Regions from separate parts of the Pseudoalteromonas sp. 120-MNA-CIBAN-0494 genome, predicted to be linked through region 1. Evidence: riboswitches for the same ligand, from Rfam matches in the RefSeq annotation. Region 1 holds a riboswitch; the other holds the start of a gene.
The links. Region 1 has a riboswitch for lysine ahead of dapA (4-hydroxy-tetrahydrodipicolinate synthase). Riboswitches for the same ligand answer to the same signal wherever they lie in the genome.

Region 1 (16,322 bases):
TACAGGTAAAGTATGCATGGTTGCCTGAGTTTATTTTAAATCGCTTTATACGCAGTTACGGTACTGGCACTTATACCCTACTTACAGATGCCCAAAGCGTAGCTGATTTAGGCCAGCATTTTGGCCATGGTTTATACGCCACTGAAGTAAATTATTTAGTTAATAGCGAGTGGGCTCGCTGCGCCGAGGATATATTGTGGCGTCGTAGTAAGTTAGGTTTGCGTTTTAATACTGAGCAAATAACAGCGCTGAGCCAGTATATTCAAAATTATAATGGCTCAATACCGCTGTAAACATTTACCAAACTAGCTAGCCGGGGCTAAATGCTCATTAAGTGACGATTTTTCAGATACTGAAAGCGATTGCTTTGCTTTTGCTGCAAAATCGTAACGTACCAATACCGTTTTACCAACTGCACAGCAGTTACCTTGCTGGTGAGCTTCTTGGCGTAATACAAATGAGCTGGTACCTACATGCTCTACTGAGGTTTTAATGGTTACTTCATGGCCATAAAATAACTCACCAACAAACGACACTTCGACTTTGGCAATAATTAGCTTCCAGTCATGTGGGTTTAAATCTGGGGTAAAAAACCTAAAAATAGGCGCACGCGAAGCTTCAAACCATACAGGGAGTACGGTATTGTTAATATGTCCTAGCGCATCTGTTTCACTAAAGCGCGGCATCACTTTTTCAATAAACATAATAATCCAATAATAATTATATAAAGGTAAACTATGACGGACTTTATTCGCGTATACGATAACGCGCTCAGCAATGACTTTTGTGATAACTTTATCACTACCTTTTCTCAAAGCCCGCATATAAAACAAGGGATGACATCTGGCGGTATCGATTTAAATAAAAAAGATAGCCACGACTTGCACTTAAACAATCATCCGGAATACGTTGAGCAATTAAAACACATTCAACAAACCACTGCACAGTATGTTTTTAAATACATTGAAGAACATATTTTTATTATGATTGGTGCCTTTGGCCTAAAAGTGTATCACCCTAAAAGTGGCGAACCTGTTGACTTAACACACGCAAACTTTGATGAAGTGGGTAAACCACAACTGCCCTTATTAGTGCAGCAAATTTTTAGGCTAGGAAATATTCAGGCGCAAAAATACCAAGTTAATAAAGGCGGTTACCCGTATTGGCACAGCGAAGTTTATCCGCAGTTAAATCATAACGAGGCGCTACATAGAGTATTGCTGTTTATGTTTTATTTGAACGATGTTGAACAAGGTGGGGAAACGGAGTTTTATTATCAAAAGCGTAAAATTGCGCCTAAAAAAGGCACTATGGTAATAGCGCCCGGCTACTTTACTCACACTCACCGTGGCAATAAGCCAGTATCTAACGATAAGTATATTTTAACCTCGTGGGTACTGTTTAACCGCGCAGAGCAAATATACGGTGCGCCAAAGAGCTAGCGCACCTTTTTTATGTATATTAACCTAGTAGCTCATCAAACAAATTAAATAACTGATCAAGCTCTGCGGTGGTGTTGTAGTGCATGCAACCAATGCGCACTACGCCACCTTTATCAAGTACGCCTAATTGCTCACACAAACCTTGCGCGTAAAAGTTGCCGTCCCATACACAAATATGTTGCTTACCTAAACATTCAGATACAGCGCGCGGCTCTAAACCTTCAAAAGTTAACGCAAAAGTAGGCGTACGCTCATTTAAACGATCTAAATCATCTATACCAAACAATTTAATACGCGGGTAATTAACTAAGCGCGTTAAAAAGTATTCACTCAGCGCCATTTCGTGTTGCTTGGTTTTAGCAAAGGCAACACTTAACTTTTCGCGGCGTGAATGGCTGTCGTCAAGCTCGCTAATTGCTGCAATGTAATCAACCGCCGCTATAAAACCAGCCATGGCTTCAAAGCTTTGCGTGCCGGTTTCCCAGCGACCAGGCGCTACGTCTTTAGCTGGCTCAACTTTGTACGGGGTAAATCCTTCAAGGTGCTCTTTTTTGCCATAAACCATACCTAAATGCGGGCCAAAAAACTTGTACGCAGAGCAGGCTAAAAAGTCGCAATCAAGCGCTTGTACATCTACAAGTTCGTGCGGTGCATAATGTACGGCATCAACATAAACAAGTGCGCCTACGTTGTGGGCAAGCTCTACAATACGTTTAATATTGTTAATTGAACCTGTGGTATTTGAAGCATAAGTTACCGCTACCAGCTTAGTATTACTGTTTAGTAAACTCTCGAACTGCGCCATATTGAGTGTGCAGTCGGTTTCGTTAATAAGCGCAGTATTAACTTTAACACCTTTATCTTCTGCGGCTTGCTGCCACGACGAAACGTTAGAAAAGTGATCCGCGTTAGTGACAATAATTTCATCACCCGTTTGCCAGTCGCGTGAAATTGCGCGGCTAAAGCTAAACGTTAAGCTGGTCATATTCGGACCAAATACAATTTGTTGTGAGCTGGGCGCATTGAGTAAATCGGCAGCAGCTTGGCGAGCATTTGCCATTAGCTCAACGGTTTTATCGCTTGAGAAAAATGCTCCACCTAAATTTGAGTTGTAATAACCCAAATAAGCAGTCATAGCGTTAAGTACCGATTGCGGTACTTGCGAGCCACCGGGGCCGTCTAAAAACACGGGAGATTTACCATTAACGCTTTGCATTAATGCCGGAAATTGCTCACGTAATTGCGTTATATTCATGCTCATTCCTTAAGACGTTAATACAAAGCAATCCAGGTAACCTGGCTTACTGGCATCAAGTTTATTCATTGGAGTAGCGTTATGCCACACTTGACGGTCGTTAATTACTGCAAACATACCGTCTTTTATGGCCATTTTAAAACAGGGATCGGCTTGCTTGTTTTCGTATACAAGCAATTCACCGCCCTCTAAGTTTTCATGCGATACACCACATACACACACATGATCAAAACCATCTTGGTGCACGCCTTCTGGCGCTGCAGGCGTATCACTATCAATGGCTAACATACGAAATTGGTGAATTTCGATATCACGTTCTTCATCAATCCCGGTAATTTGACGAAACTCATTCACAATACTTTTCATGCCCGCTGACTCAAGTAGGCTTTGCTCTAAATTTTCGTAACTACGCTCAACATTACCCTGAAAGGTATTAATTGCATCATCTTGTACAAATGCTTTTGTTGCTTGTAGCTTTAGCTCACCATTTTGTAGTTTAACTACAGAGTAACGGCGTTTACGAAAGGCACCATCTGCATAAGGATTAGTCGGCAGGTTATCAAAAGAAGGCTTAACCAAATCAATATTTGTTTGGTTAATAAAACGCAGCTGCAGTAAATTCTGGGGGTTTAAAGCGGTCATAAAAATCCTGCTATAGTAATTATAATATTGCAGAGATTTTAATGCATGCAAAGAGGATTTATTGCTTTATTATTTAACTTCAAAACAATTAACCACCAAAATTAATACAATAAATGCAAAAAAACAACATTAACTATCTAAAATTTATTTTTGCCAATAAAAAACCCGCAAAAGCGGGTTTTTAAATAAGCTGTAAAAATTATACTGCTTGTTGAATGATCACGTTGTCTGCTTTTTTAGTGTAAGCAGGCATGCGATGGAAGTTCAAGTAGCGATATGTATCTGACGCTGTTGCATTGATCTTCGCTGCATATTCTTGATACTCAGCAGCAGTTGGCAATCGACCGATAATTGCCGCAACTGCAGCAAGTTCAGATGATGCTAAAAATACATTTGCACCATTACCTAAACGGTTAGGGAAGTTACGTGTAGAGGTAGACACTACCGTTGCTTTATCAGCAACACGTGCTTGGTTACCCATACATAATGAACAACCTGGAGTTTCTATACGTGCGCCAACACGACCAAAGATGCCATAGTAGCCTTCTTCAATTAGTTGGTCTTTGTCCATCTTAGTAGGTGGAGCAACCCAAAGCTGAGTAGGTAGTTGACCTTTAAAGCCATCTAGTAACTTACCAGCCGCGCGGAAGTGACCAATGTTAGTCATACAAGAACCGATGAATACTTCATCAATTTTCTCGCCAGCAACATCAGAAAGTAAACGCGCGTCATCTGGATCATTTGGAGCACAAAGAACTGGCTCTTTAATCTCAGCTAAGTCGATTTCAACTACGTGAGCGTATTCAGCATCTTTATCTGCTTCCATAAGCTCAGGATTAGCTAACCAGTCTTGCATTGCATTAATACGACGTTCAATCGTACGTACATCGCCATAACCTTCAGAGATCATCCACTTAAGCATAACAATGTTTGATTCTAGGTATTCAGAAATAGACTCTTTTGAAAGCTTAACCGTACAACCTGCAGCTGAACGCTCAGCAGATGCATCTGATAATTCAAACGCTTGCTCAACAGTTAGGTGCTCAACGCCTTCAATTTCTAGTACGCGACCAGAGAACTCGTTGATTTTACCTTTTTTCTCAACTGTTAATAAGCCTTGCTTGATACCGTAGTAAGGGATTGCATGTACAAGGTCACGTAATGTGATACCTGGTTGCATTTCGCCTTTAAAACGAACCAAAATTGACTCAGGCATATCAAGAGGCATAACACCTGTTGCTGCTGCGAATGCTACTGCACCCGAACCAGCTGGGAATGAAATACCTAATGGGAAACGTGTATGCGAATCACCACCAGTACCTACGGTATCTGGTAATAACATACGGTTTAACCATGAGTGAATAATACCGTCACCTGGGCGAAGTGAAACGCCGCCACGGTTCATGATGAAATCAGGAAGCGTGTGATGCGTGTTTACATCAATAGGTTTTGGGTATGCCGATGTATGACAGAAAGACTGCATTGTTAAGTCTGCAGAGAAACCTAAACAAGCTAAATCTTTAAGTTCATCACGTGTCATAGGACCTGTTGTATCTTGCGAGCCAACAGTTGTCATTTTAGGCTCACAGTATTGACCTGGGCGAATACCTGCAACGTTACATGCTTTACCAACCATTTTTTGCGCTAGTGTAAAGCCTTTATCTGATACTTCAGTTGCTGTTGGTACTTTAAATATATCAGTAGCACCTAAACCAAGTGATGTACGTGCTTTGTCTGTTAAACCACGACCAATGATTAGTGGAATACGACCACCAGCACGAACTTCATCTAAAATCACTTCAGATTTAAGTTCAAACTTAGAGATTACTTTATCAGTACCATGCTGCTTAACAACACCTTCGTATGGGTAGATGTCAATTTGCTCGCCCATGTTAAGTTCATCAACATTTAGCTCAATTGGTAAAGCGCCAGAATCTTCCATAGTGTTAAAGAAGATTGGTGCAATTTTATTACCTAGACATACACCGCCAACACGCTTATTTGGTACAAACGGGATATCATCGCCCATAAACCAAAGCACTGAGTTAGTTGCAGATTTACGTGAAGAACCCGTACCAACAACATCACCAACGTAAGCTAGTGGTAAGCCTTTAGTTTTTAATTCTTCTAGTTGGGTGATTGGGCCTACTTCGCCTGGTTTGTCAGGAGTGATACCATCACGTTCAATTTTTAGCATAGCTAAAGCATGTAGTGGAATATCTGGACGAGACCATGCATCTGGTGCAGGTGACAAGTCATCCGTATTTGTTTCGCCAGTTACTTTAAATACAGTAACTGAAATCTTTTCAGCAACAGCTGGTTTATTAGTAAACCATTCTGCATTTGCCCAAGACTCAATAATTTGCTTAGCGAATGTGTTACCCGCTTTTGCTTTTTCTTCTACATCGTAAAATGCATCAAACATTAATAATGTGTTTGAAAGGCCTTTTACTACAATAGGTGCAAGTGTGTCGTCATCAAGTAGGTCTATCATAGGTGCGATATTGTAACCGCCTAGCATAGTTCCTAATAATTCTGCCGCTTTTTCTTTAGAAAGTAGTGGAGAATTAGTTTCACCTTTAGCAACTGCCGCTAAAAACCCTGCTTTGATATAAGCTGCATCATCAACACCTGCCGGTACACGATTAGCAAATAAGTCGAGAATAAACTCTTCTTCACCAGCCGGTGGAGTTTTGATTAATTCAATAAGATCAGCCGTTTGCTGAGCATCTAATGGCGCTGGTACGATACCTAACGCGGCACGTTCTTCTACGTGTTTACGATATTCTTGTAGCACAATATTGCCCTCTTGGTGACGTGAAAATATTCGGTAGCGCTTCATAAGCGCAATGTTACCCAATACTTATAGTATTCTAACGCTTAATTATAAAGCTTTTGTAGGTAGATGAAAATCTATCCAGTTCAGCAACTGATTATACCGACTATAAGTATTATGAATAGTAGATAAAGTAAAATCAATTTCTATGAATGTTTATTAAGTAAGAATCATTAGTATTAATTTTTAATTTAAGTTTTTAGTAGGCATAAAAAAACCCAGCATAAAGCTGGGTTTTTGTAATTCAATCGATTTTATTAACGTAAAACTTTAACGTTTTTAATCGTTTTGATATGCGCTTCTACACGACGGTTTTCTTCGTGTGCTGCTTTAGTGTTCGCTTCATTTTTAAGACGCTCTTCACCTAAACCAACTGTAGTAATACGGTCTTCTGCTACGCCATCAGCTACTAATTTTTTAGCTACTGCGTCAGCACGTTTTTTAGATAACCACTTGTTGTAAGATGCTTTACCTACAGAAGAAGTATGACCTTCTAAAAGAACAGTTGTATCTGGGTACTCTTTTAAGAACTCAGCTACTTTATCGATATCGTTTAAGTACTGTGTAGATACTGCAGATGTATTATTAGGGAAAGTCACTAATAAGCTTACAGTTACTTCTTTATCTTCGTATAATGTACAACCTGTGCCATCAACTGCATCTGTCATTGGTGTGTTAGGACACTGATCATCTGCATCTGGAATGTTATCGTTGTCGCTATCTACTGGTGCAACTTCAACAATTACTGGCTCTGGAGCTGGTTGAACTGGCTCTTCTGCTACTGAACTTTGACCAAATAAGTAGTTAATACCTAGTTTAGCGTTCACATCGGTATAACCACGGTCAAGACCTTGATAAACAGATGTTTCTGCGTTAACAAATAAGCCGTCTGTAATGAAGTGCTGGTAACCAACACCTGCGTTTAAGAAAGTATTATCTGTTGCTACTTTTACTTCTTTAATACCAAATAAACCATAGAAAGGACCGCCACCAAAGTGGTAAAGTGCATCAACACCAAAACGCTCGCCGTCTACGTCGTTACGATTACCATTAGGAATCGGATTTTTAAGAAATGCATTAAAGTCCATATCTGCATACTCAAGACGTGCACTCCAGTAATCACTGAAACGGTAGCCAACTTCAGCACCCCAACTTGCAGATTCATTAACTTCCAAGTTTTGGTGCATGTTTAAGTTTTTCCAAGATGCATCGTAATAGTCACCGAACACACCAATGTAAAAACCTTCAGTTTTTTCTGCTGCAAATGCTGATGCGCTAGTTGCAGCTAACGCGATTGCGATTGTAAGTGATTTTAATTTCATTGTTTTCTTCCCATTTTAACAATTAAAAAATATAGCTAATTCTTTCTAGCTCAACCAGTTTTATTAATATTACCTGATCCTTTATTAATCAATACTTAACAAAAGATAAATTAATTCGTTTTCAACACTCTATATACAAGTATCAGTAAGTTTAGGACATATTAATTACTTTACCCAACCCCTAGATAATAAATACTATCGCTAGTATCTAAATTTATTAAATAACCATACCGACTTCACTAGCTGAGTTTATATTGAGCTCCAAGCTCCTAGCTTTAAATGCATATCAATAATATCAGCTCAGTTTATTGTGCTCAATAATAAAGCAGCGCTACGGCCGCTAAATGACCTTTAATAATCAGCAACTTAAATTTCAATCTAATAATTAAGTACCACAAAAAGTATAATACTCTTTATCGCTGCTAGGTGCATCCTGAAATTTTGCCAATTTGTCTGTATTTTCATAAGGTGTGTGCATAACCTGCATAAACTCATGCAGTAATTCACTTGAGCCAGTCTTATTATACTCACTAAGTATTTTTTCGATCACATGGTTACGAGGAATAACTCGCGGATTAGCTGCGCGCATTACGGTATAGCTGCGATCATCGGTACGTTTTTGCCACTTACCGGCCCACTGAACTAATACCACTGGTATGCTCACTCCACCTGTTAAAGACTCGGTTAGTGCATCAAACGTGTTGGTATAGTCGAGTTGGTGCTCTTTTAATAACTGTAATAGCTCTGCAATTAACTCTTTATCGGCTGTATCTGTGCCAGCTAAGCCCAGTTTTGTTGCCCACATTGCACTAAATTCAACATTAAATTGCTCAGCAAAACCATCTATTATTGGGGTCATTAACGCCACAGCTTGTTCGTCGTCATCATTTACAAGCGGTATTAAACTCTCAGCTAAGCGGGCGCAGTTCCAGTTAGCAATATTAGGTTGATTACCAAATGCATAACGCCCTTGCTTATCAATAGAGCTAAACACGGTATCAAAATCGAAGCTGTTCATCATGGCACATGGGCCATAGTCGATAGTTTCGCCGCTAACCAGCGTATTATCGGTATTCATTACCCCATGTATAAAGCCTACTCGCATCCAACTAACCACCAGCTCAACTTGGTTTTTAATCACTGCAGCTAAAAATGCTAAATAGCGCTCAGGTCCTGTTGCTTGAATTTTTGGGTAATGACGCTCAATAGCTAAGTCGGCAAGGTTTTTAAGCCCTTCAACGTCGCCTTGCGTTGCTAAATACTGAAACGAGCCAACACGAATATGGCTACTGGCTAAGCGTGTTACAATAGCGCCAGGTTGAGGTGGGTTTCTGTACACGGTTTCGCCACTACCAACCACTGCTAAGCAGCGCGTAGTTTTAATACCTAACGCTTGCATTGCTTCGCTCATTATATATTCACGAATTGCTGGGCCAAGTGCACAGCGGCCATCGCCACCACGAGAGTAAGGAGTGGCACCTGAGCCTTTTAATTGAATGTCCCACAACTGGTTTTGCGCATCCTCTACTGCACCTAGCAAATGAGCACGCCCGTCGCCTAAACGAGGTGAAAAATGTCCAAATTGATGCCCTGAGTATCCCAGTGCAACCGCTGCAATTGCTTGCTGTTCGTTGCCGCTAAAAGTACTGGCCCGTAATTCAGGAACTACATTAATATTAAACGCTTTAGCTAAGCTGTCGTTCCATAGTAATAGCTGTGGGGCGGCCACCTTAGATGGGCGATCTTCAATTGCAAAATTGTCGGCTACTTGTCTGTACCTTGGCATTAAATTCATAACTACCCTCTACTGTTGTTGGCTTATACCTACACGATTATCGCCTACACTGTAGGCTATAATTAAGCTTAGCTCTTGCATGCTCAAACCGCTTTGTTGTTGTAATTCATTAAAGAACGCTTGCGCTGCAGTTAACGACTTTTTAGTTTGTAAGCCACCATCAATAATTTTATGCGCGCGCAAATAACTCTCAACATCCCGCGATAATAAAAAGGTGTCTTTACCCAATGCACGCAAAGTATAAGGGCCGGTATTTCCACCCAAGCGTGCACCGTGTTTTTTTAAGTACGCCCACAAACCAATAATATCTTCACTTGGCCAGTCTGCAATAAACTGACTAAAGCTACCATGTTGCTGGGTAACCTCATGGATCATGAACGCATTTTCGGGGATCGTTTTTACTTTTTTATAATTACGAACAATGCGCTCGTCGCTGGCTTTTTGCTCCAACATATCGGGTGGCATCATTAATAATTTTTCAACGCTAAACTGCCAAAAAACCTCTCTAAAGCCTGCCCACTTGCTGTTAATAACCGACCAGTAAAAACCACTTTGAAAAACCTTGCGCGTAAACTCTTCCAGCCAATCATCATCACTTAAAGCTACTAATTGTCGCTTAGATGCAGGTTTAGCGAGTAATTGCTGTAGCATTTGTGTTGAGCCTTTTCGCTCTACTGCTCGCTGATAAATATCATTAAATTTTTCCATCTGCTTGAAACCTTATTTTGCAGTTACAAATTTCGCGCCGCGATTACCCCCTAGTTTAAGGGAAATCGTCCTTATACGTAACCGTTACCAAAATCGATGACACTATCTGCACTTAGCTGCTTGACACCCAGATGGCTAAAATGATTTAATCATCGCACTTACCCTATTTAATTATATTTGTATTGCTAGCAGTACAAATATAAAGGGCTGGAAGAGGTGCGTTATTCAGGTAGCGTATGTTAGGAGCACAAACTCCATTGAGCATACGTAAGGGGAATCAACGCCGAGAAACAACAATATTTGTGTCATTGTTGTTTCGGGCGACTAGGTTGAATCCTAGCGACTGTCACCAATAGCTATTTAAACGTAGCTTATTAGTTTGGTGGAGAGCTTCTGGTCTTAGTATAATAAGGCCGTGCGCCCTATTATTTAAGCCCATTCGCTCTTCGAATTATAACATACCCTACACGTGGGTATTTGTTCGAACGATGTTAATGCGGCTCTTTCCTATATAGCTTCTTAACTCACCGAACATTCTATAAGTTCGCGAGAGATGATCAAAAACTTTAATTTAGATGACTACTCAGTCTGGACGGCGCTCGTTACTCCGTTTAATCAAAACGGTACAATCGACTATGGTACCTTAACCACTTTGGTTGCTGAGCAAGCCGCTGCCAATAATGCTATTTTACTACTAGGCAGCACAGGCGAAGGCTTAGCCTTAACACTTAAAGAGCAACAAGCCATTGTTGAGCACGTGTGCCAATTATCGCCTAATGTACCCTTAATGGTGGCTGTAGGTGGTATGAACCTCAAACAGCAATTAGCCTGGGTTGAATACTGTAACCACTTGCCTATTCATAGCTTTTTACTTGGCTCGCCGCTTTATGCAAAGCCCGGTGTAATTGGGCAAACCCATTGGTTTGAAAGCCTTTTAAATATAAGTAAACACCCTTGTATGCTTTATAACGTACCAGGGCGAAGCGCTGTCGATATTCCAGTGGCAACCATTCAAAACCTACAACAACATAAAAACCTATGGGCACTTAAAGAAGCCAGTGGCAACATTGCGCAATTTGAAGCTTACCGTCAAGCGGCTCCTAACTTAGCTATTTTTAGCGGCGACGATGCGCTTATGCCCTACTTTGCCCAAGCCGGCGCTAAAGGGCTGGTATCGGTAGCAGCTAATGCTTGGCCGCTACAAACTCACGAATTCGTACAGCGTAGCCTAAGTGGCCAATACCCCAATTTATTTACTCAGTGGTCAAGCGCAATCAGTAGCTTGTTCACTGTAGCAAACCCCATTCCCGTTAAAGTACTCATGCATTTACAAGGGCGATTAACGAGTTCGTATTTACGCCCACCGTTAACTCACCTCGAATTAACGCAAACAACGTGCATTGAACAAGCAAACAACACCATTTTATCTTGGCATTAAACATAGGTTTTTATAATGAGCTGGTTAGAACTATTAAATAATTTAGAGTCGGGCGCAGTACGCGCAGCATCACAAAACGAAAGCGGCCAATGGCAGGCTAACGTTGCAGTAAAACAGGGTATTTTAGAAGCCTTTAAAAATGGTACAAACACCGAATTTGTCGGTGGCTTTGTTGATAAACATAACTTAGCGCCACAACAGTTTAGTGCCACCGATGGCGTACGTATGGTCCCGGGTGGCTCAAGCGTTCGCCGTGGTGCTTATGTAGCTAAAGGCACTATTATTATGCCACCAGCGTATGTAAATATTGGCGCATACATTGACGAAGGCACTATGGTAGATAGTCACGCTTTAGTTGGCTCGTGCGCGCAAGTAGGTAAAAATGTCCACCTTAGCGCAGCCGTGCAACTTGGCGGTGTGTTAGAGCCAATTGGTGCCAGCCCAGTGGTAGTTGAAGATGATGCATTTATTGGCGCAGGCTGCGTAATTGTTGAAGGCGTAGTAATTAAAAAAGGCGCAGTACTTGCCCCTGGTGTGCGTTTATCGGCCACAATTCCGGTTTACGACTGTGTAAACGAGCGCCAACTAGACAAAGGCGAGCCAATTCCTGAGTACGCTATTGTAATACCAGGCTCTCGCCCTGCTTCAAACGAATGGGCGCGTGCACAAGGTTTAAGCATGTCGTGCGCGTTAATTGTTAAGTACCGCGATGAGCAAAGTGATGCATCATTACTACTTGAAGAGGTTTTACGTTAATGAGCTTTTTGAGCACGGGCGTTAAAACGGCAATTAATGAATTATCAAGCCAACTCGATAGCCCATTTTTTGTTTACGACCTAGATACGCTAAATAGTCACTTGGCACAATTGGTCGCACAAACCGAGGTAAAACTTTGGTATGCGGTTAAAGCGAATCCGCTGTCTAAAATTATTCAATGCTTAGATAACGCCGGGTTTAATTTTGACGTAGCCAGTAAAGGCGAGCTTGAGCAAGTACTTGCTCAAGGCGTTAGTAGCGATCGCGTGCTCAACACCGGGCCAGCTAAAAGCCCAAAACAAATTAAACACTTTATTGAGCGCGGCGTACGTACTTTTGTTGCCGAAAGTATTAATCAAGTTCGCTGGCTCAATGAGCAAGCCAAGCTACAAAACTGTCAACTACAGGTATTACTGCGCGTACAGTTACGTTGGCCCGAGGGCGAAAAAAATCCACTAGGTGGCGATAGCCTCACGCCATTCGGACTCGGTTGTACAGAGTGGCAGGCACTTAATATTACCGACTATGACGCACTTAGCTTTGATGGCCTGCATATTTTTCAATGGGGAAATATGCTCAGCACGCAAAAACTCAGTGAGTTGTGGTCACAAATGATTGCACCACTTAGCCAACTTGCCCGCGATTTAAATATAAACCTTAAAATTTTAGATTTAGGTGGCGGCTTAGGTATTCCGTATACGCAAAACGACATAACGCTTAATTGGGATGACTTAATAACTGCCCTCGCTAAAATTAAAAAACAGGCGGGCGTTGAAGAGTTATGGATGGAGCTTGGCCGCTATGCCGTGGGTGAATGCGGACATTACGCAGCCCCAGTAGTAGAGCGCAAACAAAACTATGGCCAACAACAAGTTATTTTAAGTGGCGGTATAAACCACTTATTGCGCCCAGCCGTCACCAGTCAAGACTTTCCAGCAGCATTACTACGAGATTCACACACACCAACCCAAGCTATGAGCTTATACGGGCCACTTTGTACCGCACTCGATAGCTTGGGCGAGCACGCATTACCAAGTGATCTCAATGAGCACGACTGGTTGGTGTTTAGTCAATGTGGTGCCTATGGCTTTAGTGAAAGTATGCCGTACTTTTTATGCCACGAACTTGCTGGCGAATATGTTTTAGAACAAAACAAACTTAGCTGTTTGCGTGCAGCCGAAGATGCCAGTTATTACTTGAGATAATGTACCTAAGATAATGTACCTGAGATAAAATTAAAATGTTGAGATACTCATGATCGCCTCACCAATTAGTCAAGAAAACATCGTCGTTGGTGAAGTTGCCAATGGCTTACCACTCACTATTCCTGTGTATCGTTTAAAAGGCGATGGCACGGGGCCAAGTGTGTATATTCAGGCCAACATGCACGGAGCTGAAGTACAAGGTAACGCGGTAATTTTTCAACTACTTGAACAATTAAAGCACCTTAATCTTAAAGGTGATATTACTTTAGTGCCTTATGCCAACCCTATTGGTTGCAATCAAAAGTCGGGGGAATTTACCCTAGGTCGGTTCGACCCTATCACCGGCACTAATTGGAATAGGATGTATCATTATAATACTGATTTAGTCACTCAGTTTGCACAAAACCATATGCAATACGACGATGCCATATTAAAAAGCGCGTTCAAACAGGCACTTATTGACGAAGTTGACAGTAAACTTAATGGCCCTGCTTATTTACTCAATACTGGTAAACGCATTGCGCTTAACTTACAAAAGCTCGCTCACCAAGCTGATATAGTACTGGATTTACACACAGGTCCTATTTCAAGCAAGCACTTGTACTGCCCAACCTATGCGACTAATAGCGCTCGCTACTTTAATATTGAGCACGTACTGCTTATTCCAAGTGACTTTGATGGTGCGATGGATGAAGCAAACTTTTGTCCGTGGTGGCATTTAAGCGAAGCACTGAGCAAACAAGGCCGCGAGCTCAGCATACCTGTAGAAGCTTTTACTGTAGAGCTAGGCAGCCAAGAAAAAATAGACTTGAGCGAAGCACTGAACGATGCAAACAGTATTTTAAGTTACTTAAATTATAAAGCCGTATTTGTAAATGCGCCCCACACTCCAGCTAACATTACTCGCTACGCGTGTCATTTAAACGATTACTTTGCTTACTACGCGCCCATGGGCGGAATGGTTGAGTATATTGCCCCCCTAGGCGGGCATATAAAAGCCGGTGAGCCAATTGCTAAAATACTGCGCATGGAGCGTTATTTAAGTGAGCAACCACTACAAACACTTTCCCTTGAATCTGACGCTATTGCCATACTGCATTTTGCCTCGGCGAGCGTTAATCAAGGCACTGAACTGTATAAGTTTTTTACTAACGTATTTGAGCTTTAAGCTCTCCCTTCTCATTGCGTGAGAGTAAGTTAACTATAGTTAATTTGCATTATAAAAGCGGCTTAGGCCGCTTTTATTTTGATCTAATTATACTAAATATACGTAAATTCAGTAAAAGTTCACCGTTACATATGTAAAAAGGCGTTATAATTAAATTAACGCATTAAACCATCAATACTCACAAAGGAATTACAATGAGCTGGCGATACTTGATCATACTTTCAACATTAGTTAGTACTACTGTTTTTGCTGAAGAAAAACCTAAAAGCAATGAGCAAAATAGTAATATTGAGCTGGTAAAACAATGTATTTTAAATGAAGTGATTGGTGGAGACGGCAAGCAAACACTCGATCAGCTTCGTAAAAAGTGCTCCGCTCTTGAAGAAGATAAGCAACTTACCGCCATCGATAAGCGCAAAGCACGAGAAGCAGTAAGCCAAAAAAACCGTAATGTGATTACGCCACATAAACGTAACTACATTTTACCTATTTCATATGTATCGCATCCGAACAATAGCTCGTTTGAAACATTTGACGAGCTAACTGGCGAAAAAAATGACGAGCCACTCGATAACTTAGAAGCCAAATATCAGCTTTCAATTAAAGTGCCTCTATTCAATGACTTTTCAGATGAAGACCAAGCTATATTTTTTGCCTTTACATTACAGTCATATTGGCAGCTTTATAACAAAGAAAGCTCATCACCTTTTCGTGAGACTAACTACGAGCCAGAGGTTTTTTGGGTTAACTATTTAGATCCAGAACACGTTCCTTGGGGCGACGAAATGGCTGTTGTTTTGGGTATTTCGCATCAGTCTAACGGTAATAGTCAGCCAAATTCACGTTCATGGAACCGTATTTACGCTAACTTTATTTGGGAAAAAAATGGCTTTGTATTTAACTTTAAGCCTTGGTATCGTATTTCAGAAAGCGAGAAAGAAACACCTTTAGATCCAAGAGGCGACGACAACCCTGACATTTACAAATACATGGGTTACTTTGAGTTTAGCGGTGCGTATCGCCTTAATGAACATGAATTTAGCTTTATGACCCGTAACAACTTAAATTCAGACAATCGCGGTGCATTACAGCTCGATTGGTCATTTCCGCTTTGGGGCCGAGTGCGTGGTTATGCACAGTACTTTAATGGCTATGGCGAAAGCTTAATTGATTATAACGCTGATATAGAAAGAATTGGCGTAGGTATACTACTTACCGATTTACTTTAATTAATTAGCGATTAAATTAAACAAATTAAAAAGCCAAGCATCGCTTGGCTTTTTTCGTGCTTTAATTTAACTATAAAGTGCTAACAGCTTATTTTTTTACTACAAACTGCCCTTCAAATTCAGCCACTACCTTATCACCATCATAAATAATAACAGGTACTAAATAGCTGGCTTTACCTTCAGTTTCTAACTCGCTGAGCTTACCCTTACAGCTTTGTATATCAACACAGCCGCGTGGATCACTGCTAAGCGGTTTTAAATATTTAATATTGGCATCGGCTAATACAATATTTCCTTCAAGCCCTGCTTCTTTTAATGCTAAGTAGGTTGCGCCCCACCCCGTAAGGGTTGCTAAGCTATAAATAGAACCAGCAAACATAGTGTTATGCAGGTTTAAATTAGCATCTAAATCTGCGCTAGTCGTAAATTGCCAGTCGGTATAGCTCTCTACTTTAATGCCCATTGCATCACTAATTGGGATTGATTCACGCCAGGTGTTTTGCAGCACTTGAGTCCAGTTAGGGTG
Region 2 (16,322 bases), on a different contig from region 1:
CTTCGCGTGCCAAACCTAAGCGTACCATGCGCAGGTACACGTCTTTGCGCAGATCTGAACCCGAAAATATCTCTAGTTGATCAAACAAGTGTTTGTTAATTTGCACTAAGGTTTGCATTAACTCTAAATCGTTTACTTCGTCGAACAAGGCGCGCATTGGGTCTTTGCCGGTGTTGGCGTAGTGCTCAATTAAAATATAAATAGTGAGCGCAATAGCACGGGATATTTTGCCCATATTGGGTGTGCTTTCGTCGCTGCTAAAGTAATAAAAGCCACGGCTGTCGTGTTTTAGCTCATTACCTAGGGCGCTAAATAGCGCGCTGTACGCGTCTATGTTTTGATCCAGCTCTTGCCACATTAGGTTGTCTTGTTCGCAAATATGATAACCCGCCACTAATTTTTTATTAATTGCTTGTAAGTGGGTAAGCTCGTTTAAGTTTATTTGTGTCATGGTGATTACTCATCTGCCTTACTAGGTGTTTGCGGCTGTGAATTATAGGGATAAAGAGAAAAATACTGACCGGCAATTTTAAAGCGCGCTTTTTCATCGCTTTGGCTTTTTTCAAGCTCGTTGTCACTTACTAATTTTTGATACAAAAACAGCATTTCTTCGGCATCTAAATCGGGGTAACTTTCGTCTAAAAATTGCAGCAATGGTTGCGGCTTTTTACGTTTTGTATTGAAGCGTTTTGCAAAGCTGCTTTTAACATCGTTGTAATCGGGAATATTAGGCGTTTGAAAAGGCGGTACATCTTGCTGATCAGGCAATTGATATTCTTGATGCTCAAACTCAACCAAACTTGCCATATAGGCAACTATATGGCGTTGTTGCCCCAGCGAGTAACGCTGTGCGTCGCTCACAAAATGCGGTTGCACCGCAGTTAGCATGTTGTCTACGCCATTTTTACGCACTAACCCAAGCACTCTTGCAGCTTGGCGGGTAATTAAGTTATTACGGCGTAGTTCTTCACGCAGTGGCATAAGCATGTCGGCACTTTTACGCAGGCTTTCGCGGCCGATTAAATGCATTTCGAGAATACGGGTACGTAATTGCTCTAGCATGCGTTTGTCGGTATATGCTTTACCCGATTGCTCAATACGCTCTATTTGCGTACTAATTTGCTGCTCTATAAGATTAAAGCAGGCATGAAAATCGCCTCGAATATCAACCATTTCTAGCATTGGCTCTATGTATTCGTCAAACGCTTCTATTACCGCTTTATAACGCTTTTGCAGCGATTGCACCGCGTTATTAGATTTAGCTTGCTCAACAATATTTAAAATGGCGTTTTCGTTGTGTGCGTACAGTTTCATTATTTTGCGCACCCGATCATCCATAATACGGCTAAAACGGCGTAAGTCGTCAAAGTCTTCCACTTCGCCCGCGTTAGCTAAGCGATCGCCAAGGCGGGCTAAATCCTCTACTAATACGCTAATTTCTTGTGCTAAACCTAAATGTTCTTCTTGCAGTAAAAATGTAGCAAAGTCGGCAATGGCACGGTTTATTTCAAGCTGCGAAGATTTCGCTAAAGGAATTATAATATCTTGATTTAACAAGCGATTAGTTTCTTTATAAATACGCTCGTTATGCCATGTAGGTTGTTTTTGTTTAATGGCATTTTGCAAATCTTTAATACTAAAGTCTGCCATTTTAAAACGTTTAAATAATAGCTCTAGCACCCCCCAATGTTCGCTAAGGGTATTTAATAGCTTTTTAGCTGGGATCATAAGGCGTTTATACATCCTAGTATGTTGTTAAATAAGTAGCTAAATAAGCTAGTTATTCGTAATTTTAATAGCGCTGATAGCTATATGGTATTCGTTTTTACAACGATTTAATAATAGTTTTTACCAGGTCATAGTGATAACATCCGCACCGAAAATAGGCACACGAAATGTGCGGCTCTATTTTCTTCATAGGTTCAATTTTTACATTATTCCAAAGGTTGTTCAATTATCATGGTTTCCTCTATTATCCTGACTTTAATAGCGATTGCATTTTTGCTGATCGTTATTGAGGATATAATCCACGTAAACAAAGCTAAAACGACACTTTTTTTTGGTACGCTCTGCTGGATTATCTCTTTTATCTTCCCTATTAATGGGCAAAGCCCTGATACGATTCAATCACTCCTTAATCATAATATTTTAGAAATTGCCTCCTTATGGTTGTTTTTAATGGCGGCAATGACCTTTGTTGCCTATTTAAACTCAAAAGGGTTTATCGAAAATATTGTTAACCGGATTATGCCAAAACGAATTAGCGAACGTAAGTTAATGTTTTTGGTTGGTGTTTTTGCATTTATATTCTCTTCTATTTCCGATAACGTAACCGCTACGCTTATATCTTTAGCGGTGGTTTTATCATTAAAACTTGAAGCCAAAAAGCTAATTAGATACGCCACGCTGATTATCTTTGCGGTTAACTCCGGTGGTGTGTCGTTAATTACCGGCGATGTAACCACGTTAATGATATTTTTAGATGGCAAAGTAACTATTAGCAATTTGTTATTGTTAATTGGGCCAGCATTTGTAAGTGTGATGCTGTTAGCCGCACTGTTGTCAATTGGCTTAAATGGCCAGCTCGACTTTACTAAAACGAAGCAAAAACGCATTGAAAAAACCGATATTACAATTGCAGTTATCTTCTTATCTACGGTTATTGCTACCTTAACACTGAGTGTTTTATACAGTGTACCGCCATTGCTTACCTTTTTGTTTGGTTTGTCTATGATGTTTTTAGTAGCGCAATTTTTAATGCGCAAAAAAGACATAAACAAAGACATGATAGATTTCATTCGTGAAATAGAATACGACACCTTGTTGTTTTTTGTAGGTGTATTATTACTGGTAGGAGCGCTAAAAGAAGTTGGTATGTTAAGCCACTTTAGCGACCTGTACACAATAATGGCACCTGAATACGCAAACTATTTAATGGGTATATTGTCGGCAGGCGTTGATAACGTACCACTTACAGCCGCGTTATTAAAAGCAGATATAGTAATGACACAACAGCATTGGCTGTCGTTTACTTATGCCACAGGCGTAGGGGGCTCTATGTTAATTATAGGCTCAGCGGCGGGTATTATTGCCATGAGTAAAGTTAAAGAACTGACCTTTATGAACTACTTACGTTTGTCGTTTTATTTATTAATTTGTTACACCGTAGGCTATACCGGCTCATATTTAATGGCTGGTTTTGTTTAATATTAGTTATTAAAGTGCTTGACAGCTAGATGTCTAAACGATAACTTTCAAAGCCCCAGTAAAGTATTGAGCTTTTCAATATATTGCTGGGGTTTTGTTTTATTAGTGATTGCGAAAATAGCCATTAATACAACATTCAGAAGAGGTGCGATACTTAGGTATTTAATGTGAGGTGACGAACGCCGTTGAGCATTAAAGAGGGAAGTACTCGCCGAGAAAAATAACACGTCGTCGTCGTTGTTTTTCGGTTTATGGGGCTGAATCCTCAAAACTGTCACCAATATAGGTGGAGAGCTTCTGGCAGTGAATTTTCTTACCTTATATTTGCTGCCAAGTTCTTCTTGTTTTATTACGGTTTGGATGCCGTGAAAGGAGACGAAATGACAACCCAATCAGTGCCACATGTAGTATTAGGCAACAAATCAAATTATACCGTTGCTAAATTTGGCGGCACCAGCGTAGCTAACTTTGCAGCTATGGATCACAGTAGTAAAATAATAGTAGCAGATAAAAGCGTGCGTATTGTTGCACTAAGCGCCAGCGCAGGAGTCACTAATCATTTAGTTGAGCTGTGCAATAGCAGCCTTAGCGAAGATGAGCGCCAAGCGCATATTAACGGTGTGCTAGCGATTCAGCAGGCTATTTTAGCTGAATTGAGTTTAGATACCGATTTAGAGCAGGGCTTTGCCCAGACGTTAGCGGCATTTGAAAAACTAGCCAGCCAAACGTTACAAACAAAAGCGCTACATGACGAGCTATTAAGTTTTGGCGAGCGATTATCAACTTATTTATTTACCCAAGTGCTGCGCTCAAAAGGTTTAAATGCAATACGCTTTGACGTGCGTCAAGTGCTTAAAACCGACAGTCAATTTGGCAAAGCAACCCCTAATGTTGCAGCTACTGCACAAGCGGCAAGCGCATTACTTGTTCCGCTGTTAGACGATCAAGTAATTGTTACACAGGGCTTTATTGGCAGCGACGAACACGGCCAAACGACCACTTTAGGGCGCGGTGGATCAGACTACAGCGCGGCATTACTGGCCGAGGCTATTCATGCTAAAAGTGTACATATTTGGACTGATGTAGTGGGTATTTTTAGTACCGACCCGCGTTTATGTGTAAAAGCCACGCCAATTGCACGCCTCAGCTTTGACGAAGCCGCCGAAATGGCTACCTTTGGTGCAAAAGTATTGCATCCGGCAACTATTTTACCCGCCAGCCGCAGCCATATTAATGTGTTTGTAGGGTCGAGCCGTGAACCTGAGCGTGGTGGTACTTGGATTGAGCGTGAAAAGTCGCAACTGCCAGGAATCCGCGCAGTAACACAACGCAAAAACCAAATATTACTTACTCTTAAAAGCCCAGAAATGCTATTAGCTAGTGGCTTTTTAGCACGAGTGTTTACTATTTTAAGTGAGTTTAATATTTCGGTAGATTTAGTGACCACCTCTGAAATTAGCGTAGCAATAACGCTTGATAACGCGCCTAATGCATCGCGCCCAGAGCTTGATCAGGGGTGTTTAGATAAACTTGCTGAGTTTTGCCATGTATCGGTAGAAAATAACTTAACTTTAGTGGCGCTTATTGGCTCAGAAATACAGTTACGCCAGCATGAAATGAACTTAATGCAGGTATTAAGTGACTTTAATATACGGCTAATTTGCCACGGTGCAAGTAAGCATAACTTGTGCTTTTTGGTCGAGCAAGGCGAATCCGACAACGTAGTGCAAGCTATTCATAGCCGACTATTAGAGAGCGATTGCGCGGCCTAATACAGCTAAATTAATAAGAGAGCACTGCCAGTCAGTGCTTTTTTCACTCACTACACTTATATCAAACTTACCCACCACAGCACTGCTGGCATTAAGCTGTGAGCAAGTTAACTCAGTAAACACATTAGGGCTTAGCAACTTGGCAATAGGGCGGCTAGTGGCTTTAGCGAGCGCTTCTTTTAAGGTCCAAATTCTAAAAAAGTGTTTAGCTTGATCCTCTGCATTGGCAGGCTTGGTGATCAGCGCAATTTCATCGGTATGATAAAAATGCTTTGCGAGCTTTTCAAATGGGCGCTTTGTGCTTATTTTTTCAATATCGAAACCAAACTGGGCTTTTGTAGGGTTAAGTGCAGCGCCAACAAAACCATTAGAATGCGATATACAGGTATTAATAACGGTGTGGCTGTTATTAATGTGTAGCGCTAATTTACTTGTTTGTAGGTTAAACTCTGAACTTATATTACACGGCTTAATGCCCGCCATATTAGGGTGCGAGGTTATAACTAAATACTTAAGTAATAATCGCGTGGCTAAATATTCTTGCTTGGCCGATACACTTTTACGGCGGTTTATTATTTGCAGCTCAAAAGGGCTTAAATAATCAGGCAAATTATATTGGCTTATATCGAGCGTTTTAGCGTCAAACAATAAAATAGGGCTTTTATTGTTACTAAAAGGCTGATTAATTTGCAGGGTGTTTTTAAAGTAAAGTGAACTCATAAACGCTCAAAATAATAATAAATTTAATACCGATTACCTGCTTGTATGCATAAGCTGAACATATAGTGAGCGGTTGTTAGTTGTTGTGCGCGCTAGGTACATTTTTATTACTAAGGCGCGATGAAATATGGTTTAATTCACAACAGCTAAAATAATAACAGATTTGTAGGTGTATGACACAAGTGCGTGATGGTTTTCAAAGTCGACTTGGTTTTGTATTGGCCGCCGCTGGCGCAGCGGTAGGTTTAGGTAATATATGGGGTTTTCCTACGCAGGCTGCTAATCATGGTGGCGGTGCTTTTTTACTGGTTTACTTTATTGTTATATTTTTACTTGCTTTGCCGGCTTTATATACCGAGCTGTATTTAGGGTATTACGCCCAAGCTAATCCGGTAAAAGCACTTAGGCAAGCATGGCAAAATAAAGCCCCTAAAGTAGGCGCGGCTGCAGGTTATATTGGCCTTGGCGGCGCTATTGTAATGCTTAGCTTTTATTCAATAGTGGCGGGGTGGATGCTGTCGTATGCTATTGAACCCGTAACTACATTTTTAGGCTTTAGCGGCGCTAGCGAATTTTTACACAGCGACTCTGCGCTGCGTAATTTTGTGTTTACCCCACTTATGCTTATTTTAACCGCGAGTATTATTTTAAAAGGGGTTAAATCGGGTATTGAAACCTGGTCACGGCGTTTAATGCCGGTGCTACTAGTATTGCTAATTGGTTTAATTATTTATATTGCAACGCTAGATGGTGCAAGTGATGGCTTTGCAGCGTATTTAATACCTGATTTTAGCCAAATACTCGACCCTAACTTAATTATTGCAGCTATGGGGCAAGCCTTTTTCTCCTTATCGCTAGGTGTGGGCTGTATGATGATTTACGGCTCGTATTTAAAACCCGGTGCTAACTTACCAAAACTGACTGCCAGCGTAGCACTACTCGATACCAGTGTGGCCTTTTTAGCTGGTTTACTTATTGTGCCTGCTATTTATGTGGCGCAGCACAACGGCGTAGAAGTATTTAGTAACGGTAAATTAATTGGCGAAGGGCAGCTTATTTTTGCCATTTTACCAGCGTTATTCAGCACCATGGGCGATATTGGCTTATTGGTTGGTTTATTGTTTTTTGTATTAATGTCGATAGCCTCGGTTACTTCTACTATATCAACCACCGAAATTCCGGTGGCGTTTTTAGTCGAAAACCACGGCGTTGATCGCACTAAAGCTACGTGGCTGGTTAGTGGCGTAGTGCTAGTGTTTGCCAGCTTAATAATACTTAATTTTGATTGGTTATTTGGCTTGGTTATTATGGTATTTACCCAGTACCAATTACCGTTAATGGGGCTGTTTTACTTTGTTACAGTGGGCTGGTTATGGCAGCGCGGTAACAAATTACACCAAGCAACTAGCGGCGCGCATTACTGGTTTGCTCAGTACATACGTTTTGTTTGCCCAATATTAATGACCTTGGTATTTGCCAATGTGGCATTTAGTAGTTAAGCATTACTGCACGTTATAAATAAAACGGGAGCTTTTGCTCTCGTTTTGCTTTGTTATCTAGCTGTTAGCAATAACTGATTTTCAATTGCCTGCTTTAATGTTTCTGGCTTGGTGCGCGGCGCATAACGAGAAACAAGTTGGCCTTGCGAATTAATTAAAAATTTAGTGAAGTTCCACTTTATTACTCGTCCTTGCGAAATACCTCTGGTGTGCAGTTTTAAGTAATTAAACAAGGGGTGAGCTTCTGGGCCGTTTACCATTACTTTAGCAAATATTTCAAATGTAGTATTAAATTGCGCTTGATAAAAGCTGTTAATGGCTAAATTATCAAGCGGCTCCTTTTGGCCAAATTGATTGCACGGAAACGCTAAAATGGTAAATCCACTGTTTTTATACTGCTGATACAGTTTTTCTAAAGCGGTTAACTGCGCCGAAAAATGACATTCACTGGCAATATTTACAATAAGTAGCGTTTTGCCTTTTAACTGCTTAAAAGAAAAAAGCGCCTTGTTACAGCATTCTGCATTAAATTGATAAATACTATCCATAGATCACCTACTTAAATTCCTATTAAATAAACTTTATAAAGACTTCATTCGCTTTTTTATCAACCGATTGACATAATCAGGCATGGTTTTTAAGTTATCAGTTTAATAGGTCATTTTTATGTCAATGAAAGTAGCATTTATAGGTTTAGGCGTAATGGGTTACCCAATGGCGGGGCATTTAGCAAAAGCAGGGCACAGTGTGTGCGTTTATAACCGTACTCAAGCTAAAGCTCAAAAGTGGGCTAACGAATTTAGCGGCAGCTTTGCAGCTACTCCACGCGAAGCTGTAAACGATGCCGACATTGTATTTATGTGTGTGGGTAACGACGACGATTTACGCTCGGTAGTATATGGCGAAAATGGAGTATTAGCCGGTATTAAAGCGGGCAGTATTTTGGTCGATCATACCACTACTTCAGCAACAGTGGCACGCGAAGTGGCAGCAAAAGCAGCGTTATTAAAAGTCGACTTTACTGACGCGCCAGTATCGGGAGGCCAAGCTGGCGCCGAAAATGGCGTGCTTACGGTAATGGCTGGTGGCAGCGAAGCTGTATTTGCCAAAGTGCAGCCTGTTATGACGGCATTTAGTCGTTTTAGCCAATTGTTAGGTGGCGTAGGCTCAGGGCAATTATGTAAAATGGTTAATCAAATTTGTATTGCGGGTGCAGTACAGGGCTTAGCCGAAGGCTTACATTTTGCAAAGCAAGCAGGGCTTGATGGTGAAAAAGTAATAGAAACTATTTCTAAAGGCGCAGCCGGTTCGTGGCAAATGGAAAACCGTTACAAAACCATGTGGGCAGGGGAATACGACTTTGGTTTTGCAGTTGATTGGATGCGTAAAGACTTAGGCATAGCGCTTAATGAGGCTAAAAATAACGGCGCAACGCTAGCAATGACAGCCACAGTAGATGGGTACTACGCCGACGTGCAAGCATTAGGCGGTGGCCGCTACGATACATCAAGCTTACTTGCACGCATTGAAGCACAGCATAAAAAATAACGTTTACCTTGAGTATATCGTTGTAGACGCCAAGCTTGCGTGATGTGCAAAGCCCGTAAAGTGATTTATTCACCAAGAGGTTAAGAGGCGCTGCGCTTTTAGAGGAAGTGATAGATCTAAAAAGATCATTGTTGGTTTTATGTCTTCTCATTTACTTAAAACAAAAAACGCGACGCTTTAGTTATAAAGCGTCGCGTTTTTGTATGCGTTGTACCAATAAACTTAAAGCAAGCTACATGCTTTGTGCGTAGTTATATAAGGCTTTTAAAATGGTTAGGTTTTTTTCACTGTCGTCGTGCTCATGGGCTAAATTCTCAAGTGTGATCATAAAGTCTTGAGCGTTAATTGAGGGTTGATCTTCCCCGTGCATTAACTTGTTTTGACAATACTGACGCCATTGATCCAGCTCTTGCTGGTTAAGCGTTTGCGGCCAGTTACGAGCGCGGTATCTAAACAATAAAGTATTAAACTTTTTATTTTCAAAATCGAGTTTTAAATCGGCTAAGTCTTCGGGTTTTGCATCGCGAATAATCGCAAATTTAGCTTTATCTGCATGGCTAGTAAACCCATCGTAAAGTAAATAGTCAACGTTAGTTGTTGCGCTGTAATCGCCTTGTTCGTTAAACACCTCAGTTACTTTATCGCGCAACTCGCTATTGGCTTTTAACACCGCCAAGTTTTTTAAACATTGCTCGCGGTCAATGCCTAAACGCGCTGCATTTTCAGGTAATAACGTTTTAGCAGGTGCTAAAATAGGGCACTTGTTTAAATGCACTAGTTTTAAGCCTACGGGTAATTCGTCTTCAGCTAAATCAATACGCTTGGTATATAAACGTTTACGTAATTGCTCAACACTTAAATCAATAAGTACTTGTGGGCTTTGAGTTAAATCAAAACAAATTACGGCATTTTTATTTACCGGATGAAAGCTCATAGGTGCAACCCAGCTAGTACAGCCTTGCGTTGCTGGAATGCGTGAGCTGGTATGTACGAGCGGGGTCATGTTAAATACATCAACCAACTCAGCTAAGGCTTTTTTACCACGTAAACTAAAAAAGAAGTTATACAGCTTCGGCTGCTTGTCTTTTATTAGTTTAGCCAGTGCAATAGTAGCGGTTACATCGCTTAGTGCATCGTGCGCCGCAGCGTGTTCAATACCGTTGGCAACGGTTAAATGCTCTAACTTAAAGCTTGGGCTACCGTCTTCTTTTAACGGCCATTCAATGCCCTCTGGGCGCAGTGCATAACAAGCACGCACTAAATCAATAATATCCCAACGGCTGTTGTTGTTTTTGTATTCGCGCTCGTACGGATCGTAAAAGTTACGATAAAAGCTATAACGGCTTACTTCGTCATCAAAGCGAATACTGTTATAACCGGCAACACAGGTATTTGGCACACTAAATTGTGCATGAATTTTTGCTATAAATTCAGCCTCAACCAAGCCTTTTTTCATCGCCACTTGTGGCGTAATGCCGGTAATTAAACACGCCTCAGGATGCGGCAAGTAATCCGCCTGCGGTTTACAGTATTCAATAAGCGGCTCACCAATAATATTCAAATCAAGATCGGTACGAACACCCGCAAACTGGCTCGGCTTATCCTTTTGCGGACTAGCCCCCCAAGTCTCGTAGTCGTGCCAGTATATTGTAGGTTGATTTTGCTCTTGATATGCCATGCGTAAAACCTTGAGTAGTTAACTTTAAAGCGCCAAAAATAGCGCCAAGTTACTAAAATTATGAATTATTTAGATTATGGCATATGGGCGGGGGAGTTTATAGTTTTGGGTGAAAAATGATGTGCTTGCTTTTTAAGCATAAGTGAAGCAAAAAGTAAGTAGAGGGGCTACGACAACTAGATAAATTATATGAGAGTAAATTAATGAATCATCACTAGACTAAAGTCTATAGGTTAGTTTTATTCACCTATCGAGTTTATTTTAATCGTTTGTCGATTTTGTGTTAATTCTCTAAAGTTCAGTTGTCGGCAACAAGCACGACTTAACTAATAGGACTATGACCATGAAATTAACACTTATCAAAACTATCGCTCTTAGCTCACTACTTACATGTTCAGCTGCTGCAATGGCTGAGCAAAGTGATTACAAATTAATGGTTATTGAAACCGCAACTGCACCACAGCAGTTGGAGCAATCGTTTAACAGCTGTGCGCTTAACGTTAAGTCAAAAAATTACGCTGAAGCTGAAGCCGTGTGTACACAAGCAATTGCACTATTAAATAATGCACAAGGCTCTAAGTTTAAACTACGCCAGCTTACATCGTACGCGTTAAGTAACCGTGGTGTTGCACGTTTAAAAGCAAATAACGAGACTGCTGCAATCGCTGATTTATACGAGGCAGTGCAGCTTAATAAAAACGCACTTGTATCACATAACTTAACGCGCGCTAAACAAGAGCTATCTTTATAAGAAGCATTAAATAGCAAAGATTAAAAAGGGCGATGCCTTTATAAAGTATTATTATTAATTGTGAACAACAAAAAATGCCGCTCATTTTACTGAGCGGCATTTTTGTATTACTAATTTATGTGGTTGCTAGCTTAGCCTGCAACGGGTGTACTGCCTGTTGGAATGTCTTTCATGCTTTTAATTAGCATGTAAATACAGGTGGTGGCTAAGCAGCCGCCTAAATAAAGTAAAATACCATCGCTTGCATCAGAGAAGTTAGCTGCAAGCATTGGGCCTAGCACAGAGCCTAAGCTGTAGCTTAAAAGCATGATTTCGGTTGCTGATACAATTTTAGCCATAGGCAAAGAGTCGCAGGCGAGCGTAATGGCAATAGGATAAAGTGCAAAGCTTGCTGCCCCTAACACTAAATAGCTAACAACTAAGCCGCTAAAGCTGGTTGCTTGCAATATACCTAACACACTTGCTGCACCTAAAAAGCAAAACATTGCCATGAGTAAGTTTTTACCCATACGAGTAGATAAGTAACTTACAAGTGGCTGTACTAACATGCCGCCAAGAATAATAATTGCCATTAACAAACCTGTATATTGAGCTTGCTCGCTTTGTGCTGCGATATATACAGGCATTAATCCGTAAATTGGCCCCAGTAATAACCCCGACGCTAAGCAACCTAATATTGCTGGGCGGCTAAGGGTTTTAATTTCTTTTAATGGCAGTTTTTGTAGTTCTTGGCTATCTGGTTGGCCTGATGTAATTAATAACGGTGCTAAAATTGCTAGCAATAATAAACCAACTACAAATAAGTAGGGCACAGCACCTACCGTGCCTAGCGGTGCTATAGCAAGTTGGCCTACTGCGCTGCCGCCATAAAGCGAGGTCATGTAAAGGCCTAAACGTTTAGCACGAGCTTTAGGCGTGTTGGTCATTAATAACCACGATTCAACCACCACAAATACACCTGCAACGGCCATACCGGCAACAAAACGCGCCATTAACCAAACCCCAGCTTTAGGCATAACTAGCTGAGCAAGAACACTTAAAATTAATAAACTAAGAAATAAAATAAAAGCAAACCTGTGGCCTATTTTTACTACTATGCGTTCAATGCATGTAGCGCCAATAAGTAAGCCAAAATAAAATACACTCGCTAGCCATGGGGCAAGATCTACATCGAGTTTAAATGCCGATAGCGATAGCGGGATCAGGCTCATTAAAAAGCCAGAAGCTATAGCAAAAAAAGACAAACCGATAACAGGTGCTAACGGGTTATTTGACTTGCTAGTAGCAACGAATTCTATCATTAGAATTATCCGATTTTAAGGTCATAAATAAACGCTGTTTACCGACTCTGTTTTAAGGCGATTATTTAATGTTGGTTGATTTTGCGGCGAATGTAGGACTCTTTTGAAAGGAAGTAAAGTGATTTTTTATTAATCAATGAAAATAAATTTTTAACTGCACAATTACGTAAAATAAGCGCACAATTGCGACGTGTTTGTGTTTTAAACGTATTAAAATTGTATGGTTTTTGTTATTTTATTTGCTTGGTTTAATGCGATAAGAGCAATAAATTTAAGCTATTGAGCAAACCATTAGTAAGTGTTTTTAAGTTATAAACAGTTGCGGCACAACAAATAAAAGTAACAGCCTTTAAAACGATTACTTTTATGTGTTGTAAACGAGCGGTTTTAATTTATGCAGCCGAGTTAAAACTAAACGTTTGATTACTGCATTAGCAGCGCTAATTGATGATACAAACCAATACCTATTAAAACATTAAACGGAAAGGTAATACCTAAAGAGCACAGCATAGCAAGGCCAATATTCGCTTCTGGAATAGCGGCTTTTATGGCTGCAGGCGCTGCAATGTATGAGGCACTGGCAACTAGGCTCCCTAAAACTACAATTGAACCCATTTCCAGGTGTAAAAGTGTACCGACTGCTACGCCAAGCGTGCCCAAAAATAAAGGGGTAATAATAGCAAATAAAGCTAACTTCCAATGATGCCAAGGCACAGGGCGCAAAGTTTGCGCTGCGGTTAAACCCATTTCAAGTAAAAATAATGCCAGTACAACCTTAAAGCCGTTAGTTAATAAGCTGGTAACTTGGCTACCTTGTTGCGTGCCGTACATTATGCCAATAATTACACCGCCAACGAGTAAAATAACGCTTTTATTGGTTAGCGCTTCGTGCCAAACCGCTTTTAAAGACAGCTTTTTAGCTGTCGCACTTTCTTTATTAAATTTTCTATATATTAGCAGGCCAACAATAATGGCCGGCAGCTCTAGCATCACTAAATATAAAGTTACTTCAGCGCCTACAACCAAACTAGACGACTCTGCGTAGGCAAGCGCAACAGCAAATGTACCCGCACTAACAGAGCCATAATGCGCCGCAATACTGGCACTATTAGCATGAGAAAGTGTAATAACGTACTTTAAAATAGGGTACAGCATTAAAGGAATAAGCCCCCCAAGCAGCATAATGGCCCCCATTTCAGGGAGTAGTTGCCAATTTAAATTACCGTGTAAAACCATACCGCCTTTTAAACCAATAGTAAGCATTAGCAGTAAGCTTAGGGTTTCGTAAGTGGCTTTGGGTATAGCAAGATCAGAGTGTATAAGTCCGGCGATTAAACCTAATATAAAAAACATAACAACAATATCGGGCACGGTGTTTCCTAGCTATAAAATTAAGTGGCGCTATTGTAGAGAAAACTTTGTATAGTAAATAATAAAATGAACAGTGGTTATATATAGATAGCTATCTATGAGGTGGGTATGGATTTAAGGCATATATCGTTTAGATTACTAGAAGTATTTATGAGTGTAGTAAAAACCCGCTCGTTAAGTGAAACAGCAAGGCAGCTTTATTTAACGCAACCTACTGTTTCACTTCAAATAAAGCGCTTACAAGAAGAAATAGGAGAGCCACTAATAACTATGCAACAGCAAAAGTTACAGGTAACCGAGGCTGGCCTTGAGCTATTTAGAACCTGCAAGCAGGTGTTTGCTCATTTTGAAGATTACCAAGATTTTTTAGCCGAATTACGTGGAGGCGAGCGAGGCCGATGTAAAATTGCCATGGTAAATACGGCGCAATATATTTTGCCTAAATTACTCGGCCCATATAGTAATTTGCATCCGCATGTAGAGTTACCGCTGGAAATAGGCAATCGCGAAGAGGTATTAGCTCGCTTTGAGCGTGGAGAAGACGACATTTACGTTTTTAGCCACCCACCATCGTTAGAGCAAGCCCAAGCTGCTCGGTTTTTACATAATCCATTAGAATTTATAGTGCCTAATAATCATCCTCTATTGAATAAAAAAAACGTAACGTTGGCGGACTTAATGTCATATCGATTTTTACTGCGTGAAAATGGTTCTGCCACACGTATGCTATTTGAAAGTGAGCTACAAAGTAGGGGCTTAGTACTTAGCGACGGCGTTAAAATGGCGAGTAACGAAGCCATACGGGTTGCAGTATCGTCGGGTATGGGAATTAGCTTGCTGTCGCATCATGTTTTACCAAAAGGTGATAATAGCTATACAAAACTGCATGTGATCGACACCGATATAGCCAGCCAATGGTACTTTGTAATGCGTACCGACAGACACATTTCGCACGCAGCGCGCAGCTTTTTAAAGTTTGCCCAAGCTAATTTAGAGCACTACCTTGATACTAAATGGGTACGCAATGAACTCCATAGATTACATTTAGAACCTAAAACTTAAATTAAATAAGCAGTCGTTATGTTGCAATATAACTACTTATAATAGTTATATTGCTATCAATACATGGTTATAAAAACACCCATAATACTTAGCTCTAACTATTTATTATTTTGCTTTTATTTTAAATAAAGCTAAGTAAGGTTTAAGTTTAGATTTTGTTAGGGCTTTTTTACTTAGTTGGAACTAAAATTGCTGCATAGCTTGTAACGCAACAATGGATTTGAGCTAATGACAACAATAACGTTTAAAAATCAATACAGTAACTATAACTCCTCTAGTGTAACTAAAGCGGCAAGCCCAAGCGAAGTTGCGGCAATCAATCCCCCCATTGATGAAAAAGCAGGTGATGTTAAAGGCATAAACTCAGCCCCTAAAGAGCAATCATTTTTAGAAAAAGCCCAAGAAGCGCTTGTTTATCAGCGTTTAGGTGTAAATAAAGACAAAATAGACGAGCTAAAAGCGGCAATAGAGGAGCTGACTAAAGAGTTACAAGCGCAAGGCGCTGATCTTGATGTAATTGCAGATAAAATTAACGAACTTGAAAAAATGCTTGAGCAAGAATACCAACAAGGGCGCGATCGAATGGATATGAAACCTCAGCATGAGCCGGGGAAAATAATTTTTGCACTTATTTAATTTACATAATATTGAATAGTTTACATTGTTATTGTGCTTACTTTTGCTAAGGTAAAAACTTATAACAAAAATAAACAAGGATTACTAATGAAAACCCTGCAGCAGCAACTAGGTAACTACGGGCTTTATCACCGCTCAAAACGCAATGTACTCACCCACCTGTTAGGCATTCCGCTCATTGTATTTGCCGTATTGTGCTTATTGGCGCGCATTCAGATCCCGTTGGGAGGCCTTGTTATAGATGGCGGACAACTTATTGTATTTGTATCAGTTGTGTATTATTTAATGTTGAGTGTGTCGTTGGGTCTTATTATGGCTGTGCTATTAACTATATTACTTGTGGGCGCGCAACCTATTGCAGCCATGGCATTTACGCCTTGGTTAACGATTAGTGTAGGGCTGTTTGTATTTGGTTGGATTTTACAGTTTGCTGGCCATTATTTTGAAGGTAAAAAACCCGCGTTTATAGATGATATATCGGGGCTTATTATTGGCCCTTTGTATGTTACTGCAGAGCTATTATTTATGTTGGGCTGTTATAAAAAGCTAGAGCAGCAAGTAACCGATATTGCCGGCCCAACCAAGCCATAAACACAATAACTAACGTGCTGTAACTAAAGCATAAAAATACGGTAACAAAGTATGAATTATAATAATAAAACAGTGTGGATCACCGGTGCGTCATCGGGCATAGGTAAGGAGCTGGCAATACAGTTTGCAGAGCTAGGTGCTAGCGTTATTTTATCGGCGCGTAATGTTGAAAAACTGACAGCGCTT

Region 2: linked by a shared signal. The riboswitch ahead of lysC (lysine-sensitive aspartokinase 3) and the one ahead of dapA (4-hydroxy-tetrahydrodipicolinate synthase) in region 1 are both predicted to bind lysine.

What each region holds. Positions count from the first base shown of each region.
Region 1 is NZ_JBEOOE010000006.1:59,578-75,899, reverse strand. It holds gene glpD (glycerol-3-phosphate dehydrogenase) at 1-293, shown strand, start outside; gene AAEY55_RS06420 (thioesterase family protein) at 306-704, opposite strand; gene AAEY55_RS06415 (2OG-Fe(II) oxygenase) at 738-1,442, shown strand; gene AAEY55_RS06410 (cysteine desulfurase-like protein) at 1,462-2,697, opposite strand; gene AAEY55_RS06405 (2OG-Fe dioxygenase family protein) at 2,707-3,339, opposite strand; gene acnB (bifunctional aconitate hydratase 2/2-methylisocitrate dehydratase) at 3,539-6,136, opposite strand; gene AAEY55_RS06395 (OmpA family protein) at 6,433-7,497, opposite strand; gene AAEY55_RS06390 (protein adenylyltransferase SelO family protein) at 7,883-9,292, opposite strand; gene AAEY55_RS06385 (DNA-3-methyladenine glycosylase I) at 9,302-10,000, opposite strand; lysine riboswitch at 10,204-10,401, shown strand; gene dapA (4-hydroxy-tetrahydrodipicolinate synthase) at 10,554-11,438, shown strand; gene AAEY55_RS06375 (2,3,4,5-tetrahydropyridine-2,6-dicarboxylate N-succinyltransferase) at 11,454-12,194, shown strand; gene AAEY55_RS06370 (PLP-dependent decarboxylase) at 12,194-13,399, shown strand; gene AAEY55_RS06365 (succinylglutamate desuccinylase/aspartoacylase family protein) at 13,449-14,567, shown strand; gene AAEY55_RS06360 (phospholipase A) at 14,762-15,796, shown strand; gene AAEY55_RS06355 (bifunctional GNAT family N-acetyltransferase/hotdog fold thioesterase) at 15,885-16,322, opposite strand, start outside.
Region 2 is NZ_JBEOOE010000016.1:53,145-69,466, forward strand. It holds gene AAEY55_RS11330 (condensin complex protein MksE) at 1-451, opposite strand, end outside; gene AAEY55_RS11335 (hypothetical protein) at 457-1,728, opposite strand; gene nhaD (sodium:proton antiporter NhaD) at 1,960-3,207, shown strand; lysine riboswitch at 3,340-3,512, shown strand; gene lysC (lysine-sensitive aspartokinase 3) at 3,588-4,979, shown strand; gene AAEY55_RS11350 (4'-phosphopantetheinyl transferase superfamily protein) at 4,956-5,699, opposite strand; gene AAEY55_RS11355 (sodium-dependent transporter) at 5,873-7,198, shown strand; gene AAEY55_RS11360 (glutathione peroxidase) at 7,252-7,746, opposite strand; gene AAEY55_RS11365 (NAD(P)-dependent oxidoreductase) at 7,865-8,746, shown strand; gene sbcB (exodeoxyribonuclease I) at 8,979-10,424, opposite strand; gene AAEY55_RS11375 (hypothetical protein) at 10,768-11,175, shown strand; gene AAEY55_RS11380 (MFS transporter) at 11,307-12,476, opposite strand; gene AAEY55_RS11385 (sodium-dependent bicarbonate transport family permease) at 12,900-13,847, opposite strand; gene AAEY55_RS11390 (LysR family transcriptional regulator) at 13,956-14,909, shown strand; gene AAEY55_RS11395 (hypothetical protein) at 15,138-15,545, shown strand; gene AAEY55_RS11400 (DUF962 domain-containing protein) at 15,633-16,136, shown strand; gene AAEY55_RS11405 (SDR family oxidoreductase) at 16,188-16,322, shown strand, end outside.